One region of the Bacillus sp. SORGH_AS_0510 genome, then DNA from elsewhere that is predicted to be linked to it. Evidence: riboswitches for the same ligand, from Rfam matches in the RefSeq annotation. Region 1 holds a riboswitch; each other region holds the start of a gene.
The links. Region 1 has a riboswitch for S-adenosylmethionine ahead of QE429_RS05225 (methionine ABC transporter ATP-binding protein). Riboswitches for the same ligand answer to the same signal wherever they lie in the genome.
Positions count from the first base shown of each region.

Region 2: it holds a riboswitch for S-adenosylmethionine, as region 1 does, so the genes downstream of both, mtnK (S-methyl-5-thioribose kinase) here and QE429_RS05225 (methionine ABC transporter ATP-binding protein) in region 1, are expected to answer to the same signal.
Region 3: it holds a riboswitch for S-adenosylmethionine, as region 1 does, so the genes downstream of both, QE429_RS07210 (methionine biosynthesis PLP-dependent protein) here and QE429_RS05225 (methionine ABC transporter ATP-binding protein) in region 1, are expected to answer to the same signal.
Region 4: it holds a riboswitch for S-adenosylmethionine, as region 1 does, so the genes downstream of both, QE429_RS06745 (methionine ABC transporter ATP-binding protein) here and QE429_RS05225 (methionine ABC transporter ATP-binding protein) in region 1, are expected to answer to the same signal.

Region 1 covers NZ_JAUTAU010000001.1:979,245-985,139, forward strand. The annotation lists partial or broken gene QE429_RS05210 (ABC transporter ATP-binding protein) at 60-999, shown strand; gene QE429_RS05215 (ABC transporter permease) at 1,018-2,130, shown strand; gene QE429_RS05220 (ABC transporter permease) at 2,131-3,276, shown strand; SAM riboswitch class I at 3,463-3,568, shown strand; gene QE429_RS05225 (methionine ABC transporter ATP-binding protein) at 3,710-4,723, shown strand; gene QE429_RS05230 (methionine ABC transporter permease) at 4,713-5,387, shown strand; gene QE429_RS05235 (MetQ/NlpA family ABC transporter substrate-binding protein) at 5,407-5,895, shown strand, end outside.
Region 2 covers NZ_JAUTAU010000001.1:3,703,650-3,709,544, forward strand. The annotation lists gene QE429_RS18910 (pyridoxal phosphate-dependent aminotransferase) at 1-542, opposite strand, end outside; gene QE429_RS18915 (carbon-nitrogen family hydrolase) at 663-1,448, shown strand; SAM riboswitch class I at 1,557-1,714, shown strand; gene mtnK (S-methyl-5-thioribose kinase) at 1,820-3,004, shown strand; gene QE429_RS18925 (DUF2087 domain-containing protein) at 3,050-3,631, opposite strand; gene QE429_RS18930 (thiamine pyrophosphate-dependent enzyme) at 3,761-5,895, opposite strand, start outside.
Region 3 covers NZ_JAUTAU010000001.1:1,423,426-1,429,320, reverse strand. The annotation lists gene QE429_RS07215 (polysaccharide biosynthesis protein) at 1-1,305, opposite strand, end outside; SAM riboswitch class I at 1,749-1,863, shown strand; gene QE429_RS07210 (methionine biosynthesis PLP-dependent protein) at 2,008-3,120, shown strand; gene metC (cystathionine beta-lyase) at 3,120-4,307, shown strand; gene QE429_RS07200 (bifunctional homocysteine S-methyltransferase/methylenetetrahydrofolate reductase) at 4,310-5,895, shown strand, end outside.
Region 4 covers NZ_JAUTAU010000001.1:1,340,532-1,346,426, forward strand. The annotation lists gene QE429_RS06740 (O-acetylhomoserine aminocarboxypropyltransferase/cysteine synthase family protein) at 1-1,194, shown strand, start outside; SAM riboswitch class I at 1,328-1,435, shown strand; gene QE429_RS06745 (methionine ABC transporter ATP-binding protein) at 1,600-2,625, shown strand; gene QE429_RS06750 (methionine ABC transporter permease) at 2,618-3,286, shown strand; gene QE429_RS06755 (MetQ/NlpA family ABC transporter substrate-binding protein) at 3,301-4,140, shown strand; gene sufC (Fe-S cluster assembly ATPase SufC) at 4,544-5,329, shown strand; gene sufD (Fe-S cluster assembly protein SufD) at 5,351-5,895, shown strand, end outside.

The DNA.
Region 1 (5,895 bases):
TATGCAGGTTCATTCTTTTTTTTATACTTGAACTATACAAGGGAGCAGGGGTGAATAGGATGAACGTGTTAGAAATTAGAAACTTAACGAAAAAATTCAGTGATTTTATTGCTGTCGACCATATGAGCTTATCCGTGAAAGAAGGAGAAATATTTGGGTTCCTCGGATCCAATGGGGGCGGGGAAAAGTACGACCATTAACATGATTGCCGGCCTCTTACGCAGCAACGAGGGGACGATTTCCATTCTCGGTAAGGATACGGCCAAACACAGTCGATACGCCAAAATGAATATTGGAATGGTGCCGCAGGACCTCGCCATTTACGAGGACATGACGGCCTATGAAAATGTGAAATTTTTTGCTGGTCTGTATGGCCTGCGCGGAGCGGAATTAAAGGAACGGGTCGAAGAGGCCTTAGAATTTGTTGGATTACAAGATCGCCATAAAAGTTATCCGAAAAGTTTTTCCGGCGGGATGAAACGCCGCCTAAATATTGCCTGTGCCATTGCCCATCGACCAAAGCTGATTATCATGGATGAGCCAACGGTCGGCATCGACCCACAATCGCGTAATTACATCCTCAATTCGGTCCGCAAGCTAAATGAGATGGGCTGTACGATCATTTACACGAGCCACTATATGGAGGAAGTCGAAGAAATCTGCACGCAAATTGCTATTATCGACCATGGAAAAATCATTGCAGAAGGCACGAAGGAACAGCTGAAATCAATCATCACCAATACAAAGGATTTGTGGATAGAGGTCAAATCAACGGAACACGTGAACGTTCAAGCCATTAAGGAAATTAAAGGGGTCGAAGCGGTTTCAATCGATGAAAACATTATTAAAATTAACTCGGATACCGGCGTTAACAACTTAAATCACATCATTGAGCACTTTATGAGCGAGCATATCGAAATCCGTTCGCTGCAGGAAAAAGCGCCAAACCTAGAGACGGTCTTTTTAACGTTAACCGGCAGGAATTTACGGGACCAATAAGGAAAGGAGGGAACGACCATGAACATTTTCAGTATTGCTTGGAAGGAAATCAAATCAGATTTCCGTGACAGAAGAACCTTGTTTTTCATGCTCCTCTTTCCGATTGTCTTGATGCTTGTCCTGGGAACCGCCCTGTCGAATACGTTTACGACGAGTCTTCCTGTGGATGATATCCACGTGTTATACACAGATACGACAAAGGGAGAGAACTTCCAGCCCTTCATCACGGAGGTTAAAAAGTCGGGCGTTCATTTTAAAAAAGCCACCGATGAACCCAAGGCAAAAAAAGACGTGCAGCAAAGTAAAGTGGACGGCTACGTAAAGGTAACAGATGAGGGGCTTCAGCTCTTTCTCAATAATAGCAACAGCATCGAAGCAAATATCCTTCAAGGCATGCTTTCTGCCTATGTCGACCGATACAATATTGCCACTGAAATCATGAAGGCGGCGCCGGATAAGATGGCCATTGCTTTTTCCGAAGAAAGCAACGGGAATTTTATCAAAGAAACCTCGCTTCAACCTGATAAGCAACCGAGTTCGATGGACTATTATGCGATAGTGATCACGACAATGATTATCTTGTACGGGGCGATGTCAGCTAGTTCGTTAATTGTGGAGGAACGTGTGAGAGGGACGGCAAATCGTCTGATTGCCTCTCCGATTCGAAAAAGTGACATTTTTATCGGAAAAGTACTTGGAAGTCTTGTTAGCAGCAGCATATCTGCCTTGCTCGTGGTTCAGTTGAGCAAGCTGTTATTCGATGCGAATTGGGGCGATCATGAAGGGATGGTCTACCTGGTACTCTTGACGGAGATTATTTTTGCAGTGAGCCTAGGGATTGGGATTAGCTTTTTGTCCAAAACACATGCTGCTCCAAAAGTGATCATTACACTCGTTGCCCAGTTGTCCTCCTTCTTTGGCGGGTCTTATTTTAGAATTGTGAATCCTGAGGGTTTCTTCAAATTTATTACGGAACTTTCTCCCCTTACCTGGATGAACAACGGCTTAACGAAATTAATCTATGCGAATGACCTTTCTGCGGCCATCCCTGCAATCTCAATTAATTTGGCTGGGTCACTCCTATTTTTACTAGTAGCAGTTATTTCTTTAAAAAGAAGGGAGGGGCTATAAATGAAAGATATCCTCTGGATAATTCAAAACACCTTACGTATGACGTTTCGCAAACGGAAAAACATCATCATGTTTCTCTGTATGCCGTTGGTTGGGATTTTCATTGCGCTGCTTGCCTATGGAGGGGGGCAAACACCAATCCTTGCAATAGGCGTCGTGAATCAAGATAAAAGTGAGATTACGGACCATACGATTGAATTTCTCAAAGGGCTAGAGAATGTAAAGGTTTCCGAGGTGAACACCGCACAGGGAAAGGAACGGGTGACATCCGGTAAGCTGGACTCTGTAATTACCTTTGAAAAAGGATTCTCGGAAAGCGTGCTGAAGGGTTCGCCTAATCATATCGAGATTAGCTCCATCAAAGGGGCAGCCGTGACTGGCTTCGTGAAATCGTATTTATATCAATATATTAATAATCTAGCAACCATCAGCCGAGCAGCAGAGGGGAATCAGCCGCTGTTCGAGCAGATGGTGGCGGACTATCAGCAAAGCCACTATAAGCTTGCGACTCATTCGGTGGAGGATGCATCGAAAAATAAGTATATGACCAATCAAACGATCGGCTTTTTGATTATGATTATGCTGATGTCGGCTGTGAATCTATCAGAAATCATTCTTTTGGAAAAAGAACAGCGGACCTACTACCGTTTACTATCGACACCAATCAATGCCAGGAAGTTTTTACTAGCGAATGTGGTCGTGAATATGATCGTTATGACCGTACAGATGTTAATTACGCTAACAATCATGAGAACGGTTTTTGATATGGGCGTGAACGTATCTTTCTGGGAAGCGGCCTTTGTCATGATCCTTTTCTCCTTGATTTCGGTCGGGTTGTCATTGGTGATTATCTCTTTTGCCAACAGCCGGAATGCTGCGAGTGCATTGCAAAACTTAGTCATCATCCCAACGGTTATGCTCTCCGGCTGTTTTTGGCCTGTGGAAGTGATGCCGAAAGCGTTGCAAAAAATCGCAGAATTCCTGCCGCAGCGCTGGACATTAGACACTCTAACGAAACTGCAGGAAGGAAGCAGCTTCAGCAGCCTGTACCTACACTACATCATCCTATTCGCCTTTGCCGCGGCCTTCTTCCTCATCGCCGTGTATCGGTTCAGCAGGAACAACACGACACAGAACTTTATCTAGTAGAGCGGGGACAGTCCCCCGGCGCTTTAGCGCACCGGGGGACTGTCCCCAAAAAAATTTTTTAGAGTACCTAAATAGTTGATTTGATAATAATGGAAACACTTACAATAGTAAAATAATATTTTCTGAGGATTGACAAGATAAAACTAGATTAGTAATATCAAAAATGTTAAAAAAAACTAATAATTCTTATCGAGAGCGACCGAGGGACTTGGCCCTATGACGTCCGGCAACCCCCTAATTGGGAAGGTGCCAATTCCAGCAGAATGACTTTCATTCTGAAAGATAAGCTTGAAATAATTGTTTGTATTTCGATGCTCCTTTCAGATGAAAGGGGCATTTTTTTTATGGAAAAACCAACTATTTCTCCCTTGTTAATTGGAGAAAGGAAAAAACATAAAATATCGCTTATTTAGAAAGAGAGGTCCTCGTTATGATTGAAATTCGTCATCTAACAAAGGAATATAAAACGAAAAATGGCACGGTCAAGGGAGTCGATGACGTTTCCTTAAATGTTCAACGAGGCGAGATTTATGGCATCGTAGGCTACTCTGGTGCAGGGAAAAGCTCGTTGCTCCGCTGCATCAACCTATTGGAACGGCCGACTTCGGGAAGCATTGCTGTCGATGAGACGGACCTTATTTCTTTAAAAGGGGAGAAGCTACGCTTAGCCCGATTAAAGATCGGCATGATTTTTCAACACTTTTACCTCATCAGTCAGAAAACCGTGTATGAGAATATTGCTTTTTCACTGAAGGCGGCTAACTATCCGAAGAATCAAATCAGCACTCGTGTGATGGAATTACTAGAAACGGTGGGACTTGCGGATAAGCGCGATGTGTACCCAGCCCAGCTGAGCGGAGGACAAAAGCAGCGGGTAGGGATTGCACGGGCACTCGCCAATAATCCAACAGTCTTATTATGTGATGAGGCAACCTCCGCACTCGATCCGACCACAACCAAGTCGATCTTGAATCTATTAAAAAAGATCAACAAGGAGCTTAACATTACGATTATTCTCATCACACATGAGATGGATGTAGTGAAAGAAATTTGCCACCGAATGGCGATCATGCAAGACGGCAGAGTCATTGAAGAGGGTGCGGTCTACGACATATTTGCTAATCCCCAAGCGGAACTCACCAAAGAGTTTATTGATAGTGTGGTTTCCTTTGACATTCCGCAATCAATCCTGTCTAGCTGTGATGGTCCTATCATCAAGGTGTTATTTAAAGGAAAAGTCGCCGGAGAGGGTGTCATTTCCGATATGTTGCAGACATTCAGTCTAAAAGGGAACTTCCTCCATGGTTCGATTGAATATATACAAGAATTGCCTTTGGGCATTTTCATTATGGAACTGAAAGGTGCGAAGGAGGAAGTTTCCTCGGCGCTTCAATACATCGAAGACCGTGCGGCACAAGTGGAGGTGTTACATAATGGGCATTGATTTTCAGCATCTGGTGGAGCTCATCCCTGATATCAATACAGCTTTTTTACAAACGATCTACATGATTCTGATATCCTTAGCGATTTCCATCGTCATTGGCCTTCCAGTAGGAATCCTGTTATTTGTTACTGACAAAGGCTTGTTTTTACAAAACCGCTTCATTCAAGTAACGATGGGATTCTTGGTGAACTTGATTCGTTCGATTCCATTTATTATCTTGCTGGTGGCGCTTATACCATTAACCAACCTCATTGTTGGTTCGACGATTGGACCAACTGCCGCAAGTGTTTCACTTTCAGTGGCGGCGATTCCATTCTTTGCTAGGATTGTCGAAACCGCATTAAGGGAAATTGACAAAGGGGTCATTGAAGCAGCGATTGCGGCGGGCGCAACGCCAACCATGATTATAAAAGATGTCTTGCTTCTTGAAGCGAGATCAGGAATCATATCGGGTATTACGTTAACCCTTATTAGTTTAATAGGGTTTTCGGCAATGGCTGGTACAGTCGGCGGCGGAGGAATTGGCGATTTAGCGATTCGCTTTGGATATTATCGCTATGACAATACAATCATGATTGCCACTGTCGTAATATTAATTATTTTAGTTCAGGTTATTCAACTGCTTGGTGATTTTGTTGCCAAAGTTGTAGATAAAAGAAGATAAAGGAAAGAAGGAAAAGGTCATGAAAAAGTGGTTTTTAGCAATGATTTTAGTAGTAGTCGTGGGTGCGTTAGCCGCTTGCGGCAGCAGTTCTGACAGCAAGGACAAAGCAGAGGCAAAATCAAAGGACATTAAATTAGGTGCTACTGCTGGCCCGTATAGCGATATGTTGAAGGAAGCAATTGTTCCAGGGTTAGAAAAGAAGGGTTACAAAGTTGAAATTGTAGAATTCAGCGATTACATTCAGCCAAACAAAGCATTAGATAATGGGGACATCCAAGCAAACCTATTCCAGCACTCTATCTATCTAGAGAATTTTGCGAAGGAAAACAACATGAAGCTGTCTGCATTGATTTCTGTACCAACAGCACCAATGGGACTTTACTCTAAGAAGTACAAATCATTGGCTGAAGTAAAGGACGGAGCGACCGTAACTTTACCGAATGACCCAACAAACGCAGCACGTGCTTTAAATACACTTCGCGATGAAGGCTTAATTACAATCAACGAG
Region 2 (5,895 bases), 2.7 Mb from region 1:
GTAGGATTATTAGGGTAATTCAGAAACATGACCTTTGCTTTTGATAACGTATCGGAAGAAAGTTCGTTGTAGTCAGGTAAAAATGCATTTTTCTCCCTCAATGGCATTGTAACCATGTCTGCTTTTGCCAGTGCAACCCCCGACCAATAATCCGGATAGCCAGGATCGGGTACAAGAATGGTATCACCCGGATTTAACAAACATTGAGGAATCTCCACAAGTCCTGCTTTGCCCCCAAAAAGGATAGCCACTTCCTTATCAGGATTGATCGTTACGCCATACTCTCTAAAGTAAAAATCAGCTGCAGCCTGCTTTAAATATCTATGCCCCTGAAACGGAGAATATTTATGATTGATCGGGTTAGCTGCCGCCTCCTGTAATTTGGACACGATATGTTCCGGTGTTGGCTGATCAGGGTTTCCTTGTCCTAAATTTATAACGTCATGCCCTTCGGCAATATACTCACCAACCTTCTTTACAAGGCCTGCAAAAAATTGTTTTGGCAGACTATTTAAAAGCTCTGATGGTGGAAATTGTTTCATTACTCTCTCACCTGCTAACTCTTTACAAATTTTTGTTGAAATTCTAGTCACAAATGATATAACTTTTATAACAGCTTGTAAAGAAAAAATTCTGATATTTCGAACCGGAGGGAAAATTCCTTGAAATTAAATATTTCTTGTATACAAATGGATATCGCCTTTGGTAATCCAACTGAAAACTATCTTGCCGCAGAAAGACTAATCGAAATGGCAATGGAAACCAAACCTGACATTCTCGTCTTACCTGAACTTTGGACTACCGGATATGACTTAACACGACTTGATGAAATTGCAGATAAGCAAGCGAAACAAACGATACAATTTCTACAGGAGTCAGCTAAAAAGTATCAAGTTCATTTCGTGGGAGGATCCGTTGCAAACCATAATGAAAACGGAGTAAAAAACACTTTGATCATCATTAACAAAGAAGGCCAATTGATCCACCAATATAGTAAATTGCATTTATTCAAGCTCATGGATGAGCACCTTTACTTAGAGGCAGGTACAGAAAAAGGCTTATTCCAATTAGACAATCAGTCGTTTGCTGGGGTTATTTGTTATGACATTCGTTTTCCAGAATGGATCCGAGCTCATAGTTCAGAGGGGGCTGAGGCGCTATTTGTTGTTGCGGAATGGCCCAAACCTCGCCTAACTCACTGGAGAGCCTTGCTAATTTCTCGTGCCATTGAAAATCAATGCTATGTAATTGCATGTAATCGTTCTGGAAGCGATCCTAATAACAAATTTGCCGGGCACAGTATGATAATTGATCCTTGGGGTGAGGTCATCGCTGAAGCTGGAGAGGCAGAAGAAATTCTATCTGCAGAATTAAATATGGACCTTGTCAAAGATATTCGCAGCCAAATTCCAATCTTCGCAGACAGAAAGCCAGAATATTACCGTTAGACTGTTTTAAAAGTTAAAAATTAATATTGTTTTCAAAATTTAGTTGACACCTCTCTTTTCAACCTGTTATAGTTTTTATCATACTGAAAAAATAGAATATTAGATTTACTCTTATCACGAGCAGGCTGAGGGATTTGGCCCTTTGAAGCCCAGCAACCGACCATACAACAACTAAAGTAGTGCGCTAAAGAAAGTGAATGCGCAGGAAACTTTATATGGCACGGTGCTAATTCCAACAGAAGGATGTCCTTTCTGAGAGATAAGAGGTGTGAAGAATAGATCTCTTCTAGCCTCTTTCAGATAAGAAAGAGGCTTTTTTGTGCGCAAAGCCAAAGCACAAACTGAGCCTCCAAATTTAGGAGGAATTGAAAATGAGTCTACTAAAACAATCAACTTACCAACCATTAACTGAAGCCTCTGCTATTAACCTAGCTCTTGATTTAAATATTTTCACAGAAAAAGCTGACCTCACTTGTAAGGAAATTGGTGATGGCAATCTTAATCTTGTCTTTCACTTGGTAGATCAAGAATCAGGAAAAAGTGTCATTATTAAACAAGCGCTCCCTTATGCAAAGGTCGTAGGAGAAAGCTGGCCATTAACACTTAAACGAGCAACCATCGAAGCAGAAGCCTTAAAGATATTTGGTCATATTGCACCTAACTACGTTCCAAAGGTCTACTACACGGATGAAGTTCTAGCGGTAACTGTTATGGAGGACTTGTCCCACCTTATAATTGCTCGAACTGGCTTTATTAGAGGCGAAACGTACCCGCTTATTTCTAAGCACTTAGGAGAATATCTCGCTAAAACAATATTCTTCACTTCAGATTATGCCTTAACCCCTGCTGCAAAAAAGGCACAGGTACAGAAATTTATTAACCCAGAGCTTTGTAAGATAACTGAAGATTTAATCTTTACAGATCCGTTCTATGACGCGGAAACAAATGAATTTGAGGTTGGCTTGAAGCCTGAAGTAGAAGAGCTTTGGCAGGATGAAGAGCTAAAGTTCCACGTGAATGTATTGAAAAGAACCTTCTTAACTGAGGCTGAATCACTCCTTCATGGAGATTTGCATACTGGAAGTGTTTTTGCTGACAATATTGAAACAAAAGTTATCGATCCTGAATTTGCCTATTATGGACCTGCTGGTTTTGACATTGGTCAAGTATTTGCCAATCTACTCTTCCAAGTTATTGTGAATGTACCTAAGCGCGATTTGTTTCTAACTCATGTTGAAACAGTGTGGAATGTTTTTGAAGAACAATATACTCAATTATGGAATACTGAAAATAAAGAACCATTAGCTAAAACACCTTCATTTTTACAATTTCAACTGGCTAAATTCTTCGAAGATTCAATCGGCTTTGCCGGTTGCGAGTTAATCAGAAGAACTATTGGTCTCGCTCATGTAGCTGATTTAGATGGAATTGCTGATGAAGGATCAAAATTAGCTGCCAAACGTTTAACGCTAAAGTTAGGAAAAGTCCTTGTAAAACAGCGAAAAGAAATAAAAGACCTTCCTGCTTTCATTCGCACAGTTAAAGAAGTACTCTAATGAAGAAACAGGAGGTTGACTAGTTTACAGTCAACCTCTCTTTAATTATGGCTTAGCCCACATTTCTTCTGGGTTTAATTCATATATACTGTTTTCTCGATACATATAATGATTAATAATGAATTCTCGTCGGATTGTTGCAAAATCATCATGGAATTGCTTAATATACTCGTTTAAATCTTTTTCTTCGTACTTTGTTCCTGCTTTCAACCCCTTCACGATGTGCTCAAAAACGATTAATTTTTTCTTTCTTTGTGCCGGTATGCTTTTTAATTTACCATCCTTCGTAAAGAAATTATCCAAGACCTTTTGTCTTTCCATACTAGCCTCTACCATGTTTCCAAGCTCCTCTCCTCTTTTTTCAAGCAGCTGTGTAAGAACTTGTGCCTGCTGTTTAATCATTGATTCATTTAAATAGAAGTAAATCGTATTTTTATCTCTTCTTTCATACACCACATGAATTTCCCTTAATTTTTTTAAATGATGAGTAATGGTCGGAGCTGTTAGCCCAAGTTTGCCAGCGATCGCCTGACCATGTAAAGGCCCTTTTGCTAATAGAGCAACAATTCTTACTCTTGTTGGATCACCCATAGTTTTATAAAAGGCTACTAAACGGTTTAGCTGCATCATCGTTATACACCCCTAATTTCGATATTCATCTAATTAGATATATATCAAAATTTAATTTTTCTGTCAATCATAAAAGCAAAAGAAAAAGCAAAGTGCGCATGACACTTCGCTTTCTCAACCACCAAATTATAGAAGTGGATTCTCATGTTTAGCCTTTAATCGCTGCCATCTTTTTTCAACTTCATCCTCAAACTCTTCTAAAATAGGTTTATTTTCATCTTTTAATAAGTGTTTTGTTTTGCCCATATATTTCAACCACTCTGCCAATGGTATCCGTTTGTTCTTTTCCTCCGGATTGTAAGTGATTGTTGTAACCCCTTGTTCTACTTCGTAAAGTGGGTAGAAACATGAATTTACAGCTGCTTCAACAATTGTGGTACCGTATCGATCATCTGATTTCCAGTTTAGCGGGCAAGTAATTAGAAGCTTTCCATATACAGTTCCTACATTCTGTGCGTACCACTGAGCTTTTGCCCCTTTTTTAATAAGGTCTTGAGGGAAAGCTTCTGAGCCTGTAAACACATAAGGAATATTAGTTGATGCCATAATTTGCGCTGTATCCTTATGATGGAACGCCTTTCCTCTTTGCATTTTTCCGACTCCAGATGTACTTGTCATATGACCAATCGGTGTGGAATACGACATTTGCGAACCAGTATTCATGTACCCTTCATTATCATATTCAAGCATTATTAGCTTATGGCCGCGAAGTGCCGTACCAATTGCTGAACCCATACCGATATCCATACCGCCATCTCCGGTAATCATAACAAACGTTGCATCATCAGATACTTGGATTTCACCGCGCCGCTTTAGTTCCATAAATGCCTCAACTGTACCCGATAGGGTTGCTGCACCATTTTGGAATAAGTTATGAATCATTGTTTGCTTATGTGAAGTATGCGGATAAGCTGTTGTTGTCACATAAGCACAACCTGTTTGGAATAATGTAACAATATCTCCTTCAATGCCTTTAAAGAACAGCTCCAGACCAGCAAATATGCCACATCCGGGACAAGCACCATGACCTGAGGCAATCCTCTTTGGTTTACCAGTAAGGGCACGAAGCGGCGGGATTTTCACCTTTAACTTATTCGTTTCCTCATCCATTTTCACATCAATTAATCCTGATTTATATACATCACCATGTTGCGGTAAAATAACTGGCTTTAGTATTTTCTCAGGGTTACCTGGGATATGGCCATAGTAATCAAATGGTTTCTCGGCATAGCCTTTGATCTTTGCTTCAATAGCCATTTCAAAAAACTTCTCAGCATCACTTGCATAGAAATCTTTTCCACCAAGGCCGAAAACACGGCTTAGTACAATAGTTTGGTTATTACGGTCATCCTGTAAAGCCGACTTAACTTCATGCGTTAAGTTAGGGCCATTGGCTCCATAAGAATCTGCCCGTTCACCAATTAGCAAGGATTTTACATTTTTTAGCGCTTCTCGAATCTCCCTGGCAGGGAACGGACGAATAATATTCGGACTGATGACCCCGGCTTTAATTCCCTTGGCACGGAGCTGGTCCACTACATCTTTAGCTGATTCTGCTGCAGAATTTAATAGGAAGAGAGCCACTTCTGCACCTTCCATTTTATATAAATCAAGAACAGGGTATTCCCTTCCAGATAATTTTGCATACTCTGCTGCCACTTCTTTAAATACCGCTCCGGCATTATACATAGCTTCGGATTGTTGGAAGTGATTATTGATAAAGTCATCACCGCTCATATGTGCCCCAATAGTAACCGGTTTTTTTGGATCTCTGGCAAAATTATAATCAGTTGGACAATCACCAACAAATTGTTGAACAACGCGGCGATCCTTGAAGTATTCTACCCTGCGCTTTTGATGGGAAGTGAAAAATCCATCATATGCAACAATAACCGGTAAGCGTACCTTAGAATGTTCAGCAATTTTTAATGCCATGATATTCATATCATATACTGCTTGAGGTGTTTTGGCAGTTAAAATAACCCATCCAGTGTTTAATGCATAGTAAAGGTCTGAATGGTCTCCACGGATATCTAACGGTCCGCTAACTGAGCGTGTAACTAAGTTCATTACCATTGGGAAACGTGTTCCTGATTGTACGGGAAGCTGTTCAATCATGTAGAGTAAACCATTCGCACTCGTAGCATTAAATACGCGTGCACCTGTTGCAGCTGCACCATAACAAATCCCGGCAGAACCATGCTCACCATCTGCAGGAATTAACTTAATATCATGCTCACCCCGTGTTTTCATTTGATCTA
Region 3 (5,895 bases), 440 kb from region 1:
AAATTTTGTAGTGCTTTCTCTGTTCAAGTGCTGGATAATCATTTCAGCAAGCCTTTTGGTTGCTCCCATCACACTAGTTGGGTTAACGGCTTTATCAGTAGAAATCATGACAAATGTTTTAATTCCATGCCAGCTTGCTGCTTTAGCTACATTCATTGTGCCAATGATGTTATTTTTCACTGCTTCTTCAGGGTTATTTTCCATAAGTGGGACATGTTTGTGTGCGGCAGCGTGATAAACAACTTCCGGTTGATATTCCTCCATGACTGCCATCATTTTCTTTTCATCCTGTAGCTCCGCAATAACGGGAATAAAATCTATTGTTGAATTTTTATAAGTTTCTTTTAACTCCATTTCAATTGTATAAATACTATTTTCACCATGCCCTACTAATATCAACTTTTCCGGGGTGAAGCTAGATAATTGCCGGCAAATTTCAGAACCTATTGATCCACCAGCTCCTGTAACCAGGACAACTTTATCTGTAATATTCTCTGCAATACTATTAATATCTAACTCCACTGGATCTCTACCTAATAAATCTTCCACTAAAACGTCACGAAATTGTTGAACCGACACCTTCCCTGTCATTAAGTCCTCTAGAAGAGGGAGGATTTGTGTCTTAGCACTTGTCTTAGCACATTCTAAAAATATCTTATTTAACTGCTGTTTATTTAATGATGGGATAGCAATAACAATATTTTCGATCTTTTGTCGTTTTACTATTTCTTCAATTTTTTCCACCCCACCAAGGACTGGTATTCCCAAAATATCCAGCTTATACTTTTTTTCGTCATCATCAATAAAGCCTACCGGTAATAAGTTGCATTCATTATTCTTTTTCAGTTGTCTTGCTACCATCATTCCTGCAGATCCTGCCCCTACAATGAGTGTTCTCTTTTGATTATCATGTTTTTGCATGAAAGTATCTTGAAGGGCTCTCCAACAAAAACGGATACCTCCTATAAATGTCAAGTTAAGCAGCCATGTAACAATTAGCAACCTAGTAAATGTTTCATGAAATATTAGTTGTTGTACTAGTGCAGCAATCATAATCGTGATAGTTTCCACCTTCACTATACTGATTAATTCTCCCACACTCGCATACACCCAGGCTTTTTTATATAACTTGAATTTAAATGAAAGATAATGATGACAAAATAAAATAACAATAGAGCTAAACACAGCTGGGAGGGTTATCACTTCGAGGGTAGCGTTTACTAGAAAGTAACTAAAGAAAATTGCGGTAAGAACAATACAAGAATCTACACTTACAAATAGTGGTAATCTTTGTTTATAGGTCATTCGTTTCCTCCCCTTTATTTGAAAAAAGATTTAAGTATATACTCTTTAAAAGGGTATATACTTAAGTCTTTTTTTCAGGCATCTAACCTGCCCTCACATCACACTACCGACGACTTGCGTCTAAGGCTTTAGGCCCACAGCATGACCGAGTGCCTCCATTGATATTGGATAGGAGACATCACCATAAAGGAGAACACCTTTAAATTTGTTCTTAATATAGAACAAATGTTGTAAAATTTTTTCTGAAATTTTATTGAAATAACTTATCTATTCGAAACGTTCTCAAAATGAGTCTATATCAATTATAATAGTTCTTTATACAGAACATGTCAATTCAATAATTTTTAATTTTTACTGGTAAAACCATTCTTAAACTTACCAAAAAAAAGTTTGACACCCCCGCTAAACTGTAGTAAATTTTATAAATAATCTAAATAATTGATTTCTTATCAAGAGAGGTTGAGGGAATGGCCCTGCGACGCCTCAGCAACCTTCAATGGACCCATGTTCATTGAAAAGGTGCTAAGTCCTGCAAATTACTAATTTGCAAGATAAGAAGAATGACAAGTGTGTCGTACATACCAAAGTCTTCTTCTTATAAGAAGGCTTTTTTGTTTACCTATAAGCTTTAGTACCTTATAGCACTAAATCACCAAAGCGAAAACCATTCCCCCTCAACCATTAATAAAAGGAGTGAACGTTATGTACAAAATTGATACAAAATTAGCCCAAATTGGAAACCGTAGTGAGACTGCAACAGGTACTGTAAACCCGCCTGTATATTTTTCCACTGCTTATCGACACGAAGGCATTGGGCAATCAACAGGGTTTGATTACAGTCGGACCGGTAATCCAACACGTCAGCTCCTAGAAAAAACGATTGCTGATTTAGAAGCTGGGGATCAAGGATTTGCCTGCAGTTCAGGAATGGCTGCTATATTCACGATTCTTTCTCTGTTTCAATCAGGCGATGAATGGTTGGTAAGCGAAGATTTATACGGGGGAACTTACCGCTTATTAGAGCAAGGCTTTAAAAAGTGGGGATTACAAACTCAATATGTTAATACCTGTTGTCCGGAAGAAATCGAGGGTAAGATTACGCCTCAAACGAAAGCTATTTTTTTGGAGACACCTACTAATCCACTAATGCAGCAATCGGACATTGCCGAGGTTTCAAGAATTGCCAAGAAGCACGGAATTCTATTGATTGTTGATAATACCTTCTATACTCCCCTATTACAGCAGCCGATTCAGCTTGGTGCTGATATCGTCATTCATAGTGCAACCAAATATTTAGGTGGTCATAATGATGTACTTGCAGGGTTAATTGTCGCTAAAGGGAAGGAACTATGTGAAGCACTGGCATTTCATCATAACGGAGCAGGAGGCGTACTCAGCCCGTTCGACTCTTGGCTGTTAATGCGCGGAATGAAAACCTTGTCTCTTCGAATGGAACGGCACGAAAAAAATGCAAAAACCGTGGTCGAGTTTCTTTCTAACCATGAAGATGTGACAGATGTTCTTTATCCTGGACGCGGTGGAATGGTTTCTTTCCGTGTGAAAGATGAAGCTTGGGTGAATCCATTCCTGCAAGGATTATCGCTCATTACTTTTGCAGAAAGTCTCGGTGGAACAGAAAGCTTTATAACGTATCCTGCCACACAAACACATGCCGACATCCCTGAAGAGGTTCGAATCCAAGCTGGTGTTTGCAATCGATTATTGCGTTTTTCCGTAGGGATTGAAGATGCAGAAGATTTAATTGAAGACTTAACCAGGGCTTTTGCCAATGTGAAACAAGGGGTGACTGCATAATGGCTCACGAAGACTATACCTTTGAAACGAGGCTTCTTCATAATCAGCATAAAGTGGATCCGACTACAGGCGCAGTAAGTGTCCCCATTCAGCATGCTTCCACCTTCCACCAATTTGATTTCGATCAATTCGGTAAATACGATTATGGTCGAAGCTTAAATCCAACAAGGGAAGCCTTGGAAGATGTGATTGCTGAACTGGAAGGCGGTGTAAAAGGATTTGCTTTTTCATCTGGTATGGCAGCCATTTCAACAGCCTTCCTCCTGCTTTCTGCTGGTGACCATGTCGTCATTACTGAGGATGTATATGGTGGTACTTTCCGGATGGTTACACAGGTACTTACCCGCTTCGGCATTGAACATACATTTGTGGATATGACCAATTTAGAGGAAGTAAAGCAAGCGGTGAGACCGAATACTAAAGCATTTTACATTGAAACACCTTCCAATCCGTTGATGAAAGTAACCGATATTAAGGACATTAGCAGTCTTGCAAAGGAATTGGGTGCCTTAACTTTTGTCGACAACACTTTTCTTACCCCTTCTCACCAAAAGCCATTGGAATTAGGGGCTGATGTTGTCCTCCATAGCGCAACGAAGTTTTTATCAGGACATAGTGATGTCGTTGCCGGACTCGCTGTAGTTAAGGATGAAGACTTGGCGAAAAGATTAGGCTTCTTACAGAATGGATTTGGTGCCATATTGGGTGTCCAAGATGCCTGGCTCGTACTAAGAGGGATAAAAACACTTCATGTTCGTTTGGAGCAATCACAGAAATCAGCTATTAAACTTGCAGAGTTTTTAAATCAATATCCGCTTGTCAAAAAGGTCCATTATCCAGGGCTTGAAAGTCATCCACAATACCACATTCAGAAAAAACAAGCAGTGGGGCCTGGAGCCGTCCTATCTTTTGAATTAGAGAGTGAAGATGCACTTCGAACCTTCCTCGCCAATGTGGAAATCCCTGTTTTCGCTGTCAGCCTTGGTGCAGTCGAATCCATTCTTTCTTACCCGGCAAAAATGTCTCATGCCGCTATGCCACAAGAAGAAAGAGAAAAACGCGGGATTACCAATAGCCTAGTTCGTCTTTCGGTAGGTTTGGAAAATCCAGATGATTTAATTAAAGATTTTTCACAGGCGTTTGAGAAAGTAAGAAGTAGTCATCTAGTATTCGAGCGGGGAGAATAGCAATGAGTTTTTTAGAGAAATTAAAAAATCAAATCCTAATAGCCGATGGAGCCATGGGTACTTTATTGCATTCATATGGAAAGGATAGCTGTTTAGAAGAGCTAAATCTTTCTCAGGCAGAGCATATCCAAACGATTCATCAAGCTTATATCGACGCGGGTGCTGATGTTATTCAGACCAACACGTATGCGGCCAATTATTTAAAGCTGCAGCGATATGGTTTGGAGGATTCTGTGAAGGAGATTAATAGTGCGGCAGTCGCGATTGCAAAAAAAGCAGCCGTCCAAAGTCATTCGTACGTACTCGGAACTATTGGCGGGAACCGAGGAATTAAGCCGGATTCTATTACCATTGAAGAATTAAAGCGGAGCTTCCGTGAACAATTATATTGCCTTCTTCTTGAGGGAGTAGACGGTTTGATACTTGAAACCTTTTACGATCTAGAGGAACTCGAAACAGTTTTAACCATTGCGAGAAAGGAAACCAACCTGCCGATTATCGCTCAAGTCTCTCATCAGGAGCCAGGATTTTTGCAGAATCGAACGCCTGTCAATGACGCATTAAAACGACTTGAAGGACTCGGTGCTGATGTAGTTGGCCTTAATTGCCGGCTTGGACCACATCACATGCTCTTAGCATTGGAACAGATTGAAATACCTGACCATGCTTTTCTCTCTGCCTATCCAAACGCCAGCCTCCCTGCTTACACGGACGGTAAATTTCACTATGAGGGAGATGCAGACTATTTCCGAAGCTCAGCAAAAGCCTTCAGGGACCAGGGGGTACGGTTGCTGGGTGGCTGCTGTGGAACCACGCCAGACCATATTCGAGGCTTTGCGGTAGAATTAAAGAACAGTATTCCAGTTACTGAAAAAATAGTAAAATTAAAACCAAAGCAGATCATCTTGGATCCTCCTGTGGTAAAACGAGAGCTTGCTCCCCTGCAGGAAATCGTCAAGGAAAGGCCGTCGGTAATCGTAGAATTAGATCCTCCTAGAAAGCTGGATACAACGAAGTTTTTCGAAGGAGCAAAAGTGTTAAAAGAAGCTGGGATTGATTCCATAACTCTAGCGGATAATTCACTTGCAACGGTTCGGATATCCAATGAATCGCTGGGATATTTAGTGAAAGAAAAACTAGGAATGCGTCCGCTCATTCATATTGCCTGTCGTGACCGAAATATTATCGGCTTGCAATCACACTTAATGGGTCTGCATACACTTGGACTACATGATGTGCTTGCGATTACTGGAGACCCTGCAAGAGTAGGTGATTTCCCGGGAGCGTCATCCGTATATGATGTGTCATCCTTCGAATTAATCCAAATGATTAAGCAATTAAACGAAGGATTGTCTTTTTCAGGGAAGGACTTAGGGCAAAAAACGGCATTTAGTGTAGCTGCTGCCTTTAATCCTAATGTTCGCTCGCTGGAGAAAGCTGTGAAGCGGTTAGAGAAGAAAATCCAATTCGGTGCCGATTATTTCATCTCTCAACCTGTTTTTTCAGAAGAGAAGCTGATAGAAATCTATGAAAATACGAAACATCTTGAAGCACCTATTTATATTGGGCTCATGCCGCTAACAAGTAG
Region 4 (5,895 bases), 360 kb from region 1:
AATACTGAACATGCGGCTAATCTTTTTAGCTTAGCAGAACCAGGCTACATATATACTCGAATCCACAATCCAACGACTACCGTATTCGAAGAAAGAGTAGCACTTCTTGAAGGCGGAGTAGGATCATTGGCTGTGGCAAGCGGCATGGCTGCTATTACACTTGCAATCCTCAACGTGGCTGAAGCGGGAGATGAAATTGTAGCTGCTTCCAACCTTTACGGTGGAACCTATAATTTGTTTGCAGTAACCCTTCCAAAATACGGCATTAAGGTGAACTTTGTTGATGCAGAAAATCCTGAAAACTTCCGTGCAGCAATCACCCCGAAAACAAAGGCTGTTTTTGCAGAAACAATTGGGAATCCAAGCTTGCGTGTCCTGGATATTGAAAAGGTAGCAGAGATTGCTCATGAGGCGGGGGTACCTCTAATTATTGATAACACCTTTGCTACGCCGTATTTATGCAGACCAATTGAGTTTGGGGCTGACATTGTGGTTCACTCAGCAACCAAGTGGTTGTTAGGAAATGGTACAACAACAGGAGGTATCATTGTTGATGGAGGGAAATTCGATTGGAATTCTTCCAGATTTCCTGGCTTTACAACTCCTGATGCAAGCTACCATGATCTTGTCTATGCAGAGGCATTAGGTGCCCTAGCCTATATCGTAAAGGCGCGTGTACAGTTATTACGTGACCTAGGTCCGGCTTTAAGCCCGCAAAACTCCTTCCAATTTACGTTGGGATTAGAGACACTACATGTCCGAATGAAGGAGCATGTAGCTAATTCAAAAACCATTGTCGAATATTTATTAAACCACCCTGCAGTAGATTGGGTATCCTATCCTGGGCATCCATCACATCCTGATTATGAATTAGCGAAAAAATACTTACCAAAAGGTGCAGGTTCCATGGTTGTTTTTGGCATAAAAGGTGGAAAAGAAGCAGGGGCAAAGCTGATTGATTCCCTTTCCCTGTGGGCCCATGTAGCTAATGTGGGTGACGCAAAAAGCTTAATCATTCATCCGGCAAGTACAACGCATCAACAATTAGATGCGGAAGGACTCAGGGCGGCTGGTGTTTCAGAGGATTTAATCCGTCTTTCAATCGGGATTGAGAATGTCGAGGACTTAATTGACGATCTTGAATCAGCTATTGAAACAGCAACAGGTCTGGTATCAGCGAAAGCCAATGCTTAAATTTTCCAGATGAAAAAATAGAAAATGTAAAGATATTTTTATTGACACCCCTTTTTATCCATGATACGATAGCTTTCGTGTTAAAAGATTACTTAATTTGACTAATCTGTTAATTGAATATAGATGCTGTAAGCTCTTATCAAGAGAGGTGGAGGGATGTGCCCGATGAAGCCCGGCAACCGTCAATGTTACATTGAAATGGTGCCAATTCACACAAAGCGATTGCTTTGGGAGATGGGAGAAAGGTCTATTTTACTAATGCCTTTCTGCCTGTGCAGGAAGGCTTTTTATTTTCCTAAAATAGAATCTTTTCATCTAAACAGTCAAACTCTATATATAAACAACTAGTCATATGATATTCTTTCTGAATTTTAGATAAATAGGATAAAAAGCGGGTGATTACAAGTGATTTCAATAAATAATGTCCGTAAGATTTTCCCTTCTAAACAGGGTCAGCTAAAAGCGGTCGATGAAGTAAATTTAGAAATACAAGAAGGGGAAATTTTCGGAATCATCGGATATAGCGGTGCAGGAAAAAGTACGTTAATTCGGATGCTAAATGGCTTAGAGATCCCAACGGATGGGACTGTCACTGTAGCAGGTCGAGTGATTTCAAAAATAAAGGGTAGTGAGCTGCGTAAGGCACGCCAGGAGATCAGCATGATCTTCCAACACTTCAACCTATTGTGGTCAAGAACAGTAAGTGAAAATATTGCCTTTCCTCTTGAAATTGCAGGGATCAAGGGTGCAGAGAGACAGAAAAGAGTCAATGAGCTCATTAAGCTTGTAGGACTTGAGGGACGTGAAAACGCCTATCCTTCACAGCTGAGCGGGGGACAAAAGCAAAGAGTAGGGATTGCTAGAGCACTAGCAAACAATCCGAAGGTACTTCTTTGTGATGAAGCGACGTCAGCGCTTGACCCTCAAACAACCGATTCAATATTAGAGTTATTAGTCGATATCAACAAGCGACTAGGTTTGACTATTGTGTTGATTACACATGAAATGCATGTCATCCGAAAAATTTGTCACCGGGTGGCGGTTATGGAAAGCGGTCGAGTAGTTGAACTTGGCTCCGTATTAGATGTATTTAAGAACCCGCAAAAGCAAATCACGAAACGATTTGTACAGCAGGTGACAGAGCCGGAAGAAACGAAAGAAACGGCTGAACATTTGCTCGAACGTTACCATTCCGGTCAGGTTGTTCAATTGACTTTCATTGGCGAATCAGCTGAGCAGCCGCTCATTACGAATCTAATTAAACAGCATGATGTAACAGTTAATATACTGCAGGGGAAAATTTCACAAACACAAAGCGGCTCATATGGTACTCTCTTTATTCATCTTGATGGTGACGACAAAGAAGTAAACAAAGCAATAGACTTTATTCGTTCCCAGCAGGTTGGTTTGGAGGTGGTAACAAATGATTAATGAGCTTTTTCCAAATGTCGATTGGCTTATGATGTGGGAAGCCACGAAGGATACGGTGTATATGACGGCTATCTCCGTCCTTGTTACCTTTATTCTAGGCACCTTCTTAGGACTGCTGCTTTTCCTAACATCCAGAGGAAACTTATGGGAAAACAAACCGGTTAACACGGTCATCAGTGGTATTGTGAATATTTTCCGTTCGATTCCATTTATTATTTTAATTGTGTTATTAATCCCGTTTACAACCTTCCTATTAGGAACCATGATTGGTGAAGACGCAGCGTTACCAGCACTAATTATCGGGGCTGCACCGTTTTATGCAAGGATGGTAGAGATTGGTCTAAGGGAAATTAATAAAGGTGTCATTGAAGCGGCAAAATCAATGGGTGCAACTACTGGAACGATTATTTGGAAGGTACTATTACCCGAATCTATGCCAGCACTTATTTCCGGTATTACCGTAACAGCAATTGCCCTTGTGGGATATACAGCGATGGCAGGAGCCATTGGCGCAGGGGGATTAGGAAACCTTGCCTATAACTATGGTTTCCAACGAAATCAAAATGACGTAACTTTTGTGGCTACAGTCATTATTTTAATTGTCGTGTTCATCATTCAGTTAATTGGTGATTTCATCACTTCTAAATTAGATAAAAGATAAAAGGAGAGTTCAACATGAAAAAATGGTTATCCGTTTTACTAGCTTTAACATTAGCCCTTGCGCTTGCTGCTTGTGGCAAATCAGAAGAAAAATCTGAAGGTACTTCAGAAAAAGGCGGTACTACAAAATTAGTAGTTGGTGCATCTACTGTTCCACACGCTGAAATTTTAGAACAAGCAAAACCATTATTGAAAGAAAAAGGAATCGATCTGGAAATTACAACTTTCACTGACTATGTATTACCAAACAAAGCATTGGCTTCAAAAGAATTAGATGCTAACTACTTCCAGCACATCCCTTACTTAGAATCTCAAAACAAAGAATTTAACTACGGATTTGTTAACGCTGGCGGCATTCACATCGAGCCAATCGGTGTCTATTCTAAAAAGTACAAAAAGTTAAGTGACCTTCCAAAGGGTGCTCACTTAATTATGAGTAACTCTGTAGCTGACCATGGCCGTCTACTTTCATTACTAGAAGCACAAGGATTAATTAAGCTAAAAGATGGCATTGATAAAACAAAAGCTGAATTAAAAGATGTTGTTGAAAATCCAAAGGATTTAAAATTTGATGCAAACTATGAAGCGAAGCTTTTACCACAAATCTTCAATAATGGTGAAGGTGATGCAGTCCTAATTAACTCTAACTATGCAATTGATGCTGGATTAAACCCTGTGAAGGATTCTATTGCAATTGAAGATAAAGAATCTCCTTACGTGAACGTGATTGCTGTGCGTAAAGGTGACGAAAACAAACCTGCGATTAAAGCACTTGTAGAAGTTCTTCATTCAAAAAAAATTCAAGACTTCATTCTTGATAAATATAAAGGTGCAGTTGTACCTGTTTCTGAATAAGAATCGAACGATATTAAATAAGAAGAAAATAGGAAAAGTCAGTGATTTACTCACTGACTTTTTGTATTTCTGAAGTCATACATGAAACGTCATTATTGGGTAAAAATAGAAGAGATATTGCACCCAAAATCACTTGGCAAATGCTGAAAGAATAAGGTATGATTTTAACCGAGTGTATTTTTACATATTGGGATTAGGGATTTTTTATCAGAAAATTCTTTAAAAGACACTTCTTATTCTCAATTAGCAACAGCTTAATGAAAATAGGGGTATTGTTTTTACTGTTTAGGAGTTGCTAATACATTTCATTTGTTATAAGATTGTAATGAGAATAAAATGAGAATAGAGTTACAGACCAATCCCGGTCTGCATGATACAACACTTTCTTTTCGGAGGTATAGATATGGCTGGATCAACTTTAACGATCAAAGATTTACATGTAGAAATTGATGGGAAAGAAATTATTAAAGGATTAAACCTTGAAGTAAAAGGTGGAGAAATCCATGCAATCATGGGTCCTAACGGAACTGGTAAATCCACTTTATCATCTGCAATTATGGGTCACCCTAAATATGAAGTAACTAGCGGCAGCATTGTTTTAGATGGTGAAAATGTTCTTGAAATGGAAGTAGATGAGCGCGCTCGTGCAGGTCTATTCCTAGCAATGCAATACCCAAGTGAAATCAACGGCGTAACAAATGCCGATTTTTTACGTTCAGCATTAAATAGCCGCCTTGGCGAAGGAAACGAAATTTCCCTCATGAAATTCATCCGTAAGATGGATAAACAAATGGAATTCCTTGAAATGGATTTAGATATGGCTCAGCGCTACCTTAACGAAGGTTTCTCTGGTGGAGAGAAGAAGCGTAACGAAATCTTACAATTAATGATGTTAGAACCAAAAATTGCGATCCTAGATGAAATTGACTCAGGTCTAGATATCGACGCATTAAAAGTTGTTTCTAAAGGTATCAATGAAATGCGTGGCGAAGAATTCGGATGCCTAGTTATTACTCACTATCAACGTCTTTTAGACTATATCACTCCTGACTATGTACACGTTATGATGCAGGGCCGTATCGTAAAATCAGGCGGACCAGAGCTAGCACAACGCTTAGAAGCAGAAGGATATGACTGGATCAAACAAGAGCTTGGAATTGAAGATGAAACAGTTGGGCAAGAAGCGTAAGAGAGTGTTAGGAGGATTACAATGACAACAGAAACAAAATTACCATTTGATAAGGGTTTTGTAAGCTCCTTTTCGAAAGAAATGAACGAGCCTGCTTGGTTTGAAGCGTTCCGTCTCAAAGCATTAGAGAGTTTTGAACAACTGCCAATGCCAAGACCTGATAAAACAAAAATTGATAAATGGAATTTCACTCAGTTTGATCAACATACAGTTAAAAGTGCAGCGTATGCTTCACTTGCTGAACTGCCAGAAGAAGTAAAGGCATTAGTTGATGTAGATGCAGCTGATAAAAACCTATATATTCAAAGGAACCAAACTCCTGCCTTTTTATCTCTATCAGAAGAATTAAAGAATAAGGGAGTTATCTTTACAGACATTTTTACAGCAGCAAGAGAGCACGGAGAGCTGTTGAAAAGATACTATATGACACAAGCTATTAATGCTGATGAGCACCGTCTTACAGCTCTTCATGCGGCATTAGTGAACGGTGGGGTGTTCTTATACATTCCAAAAAACGTTGAAATTGCTGAACCTATTCAAGCGGTTTACGTTCATGATCATGCTGA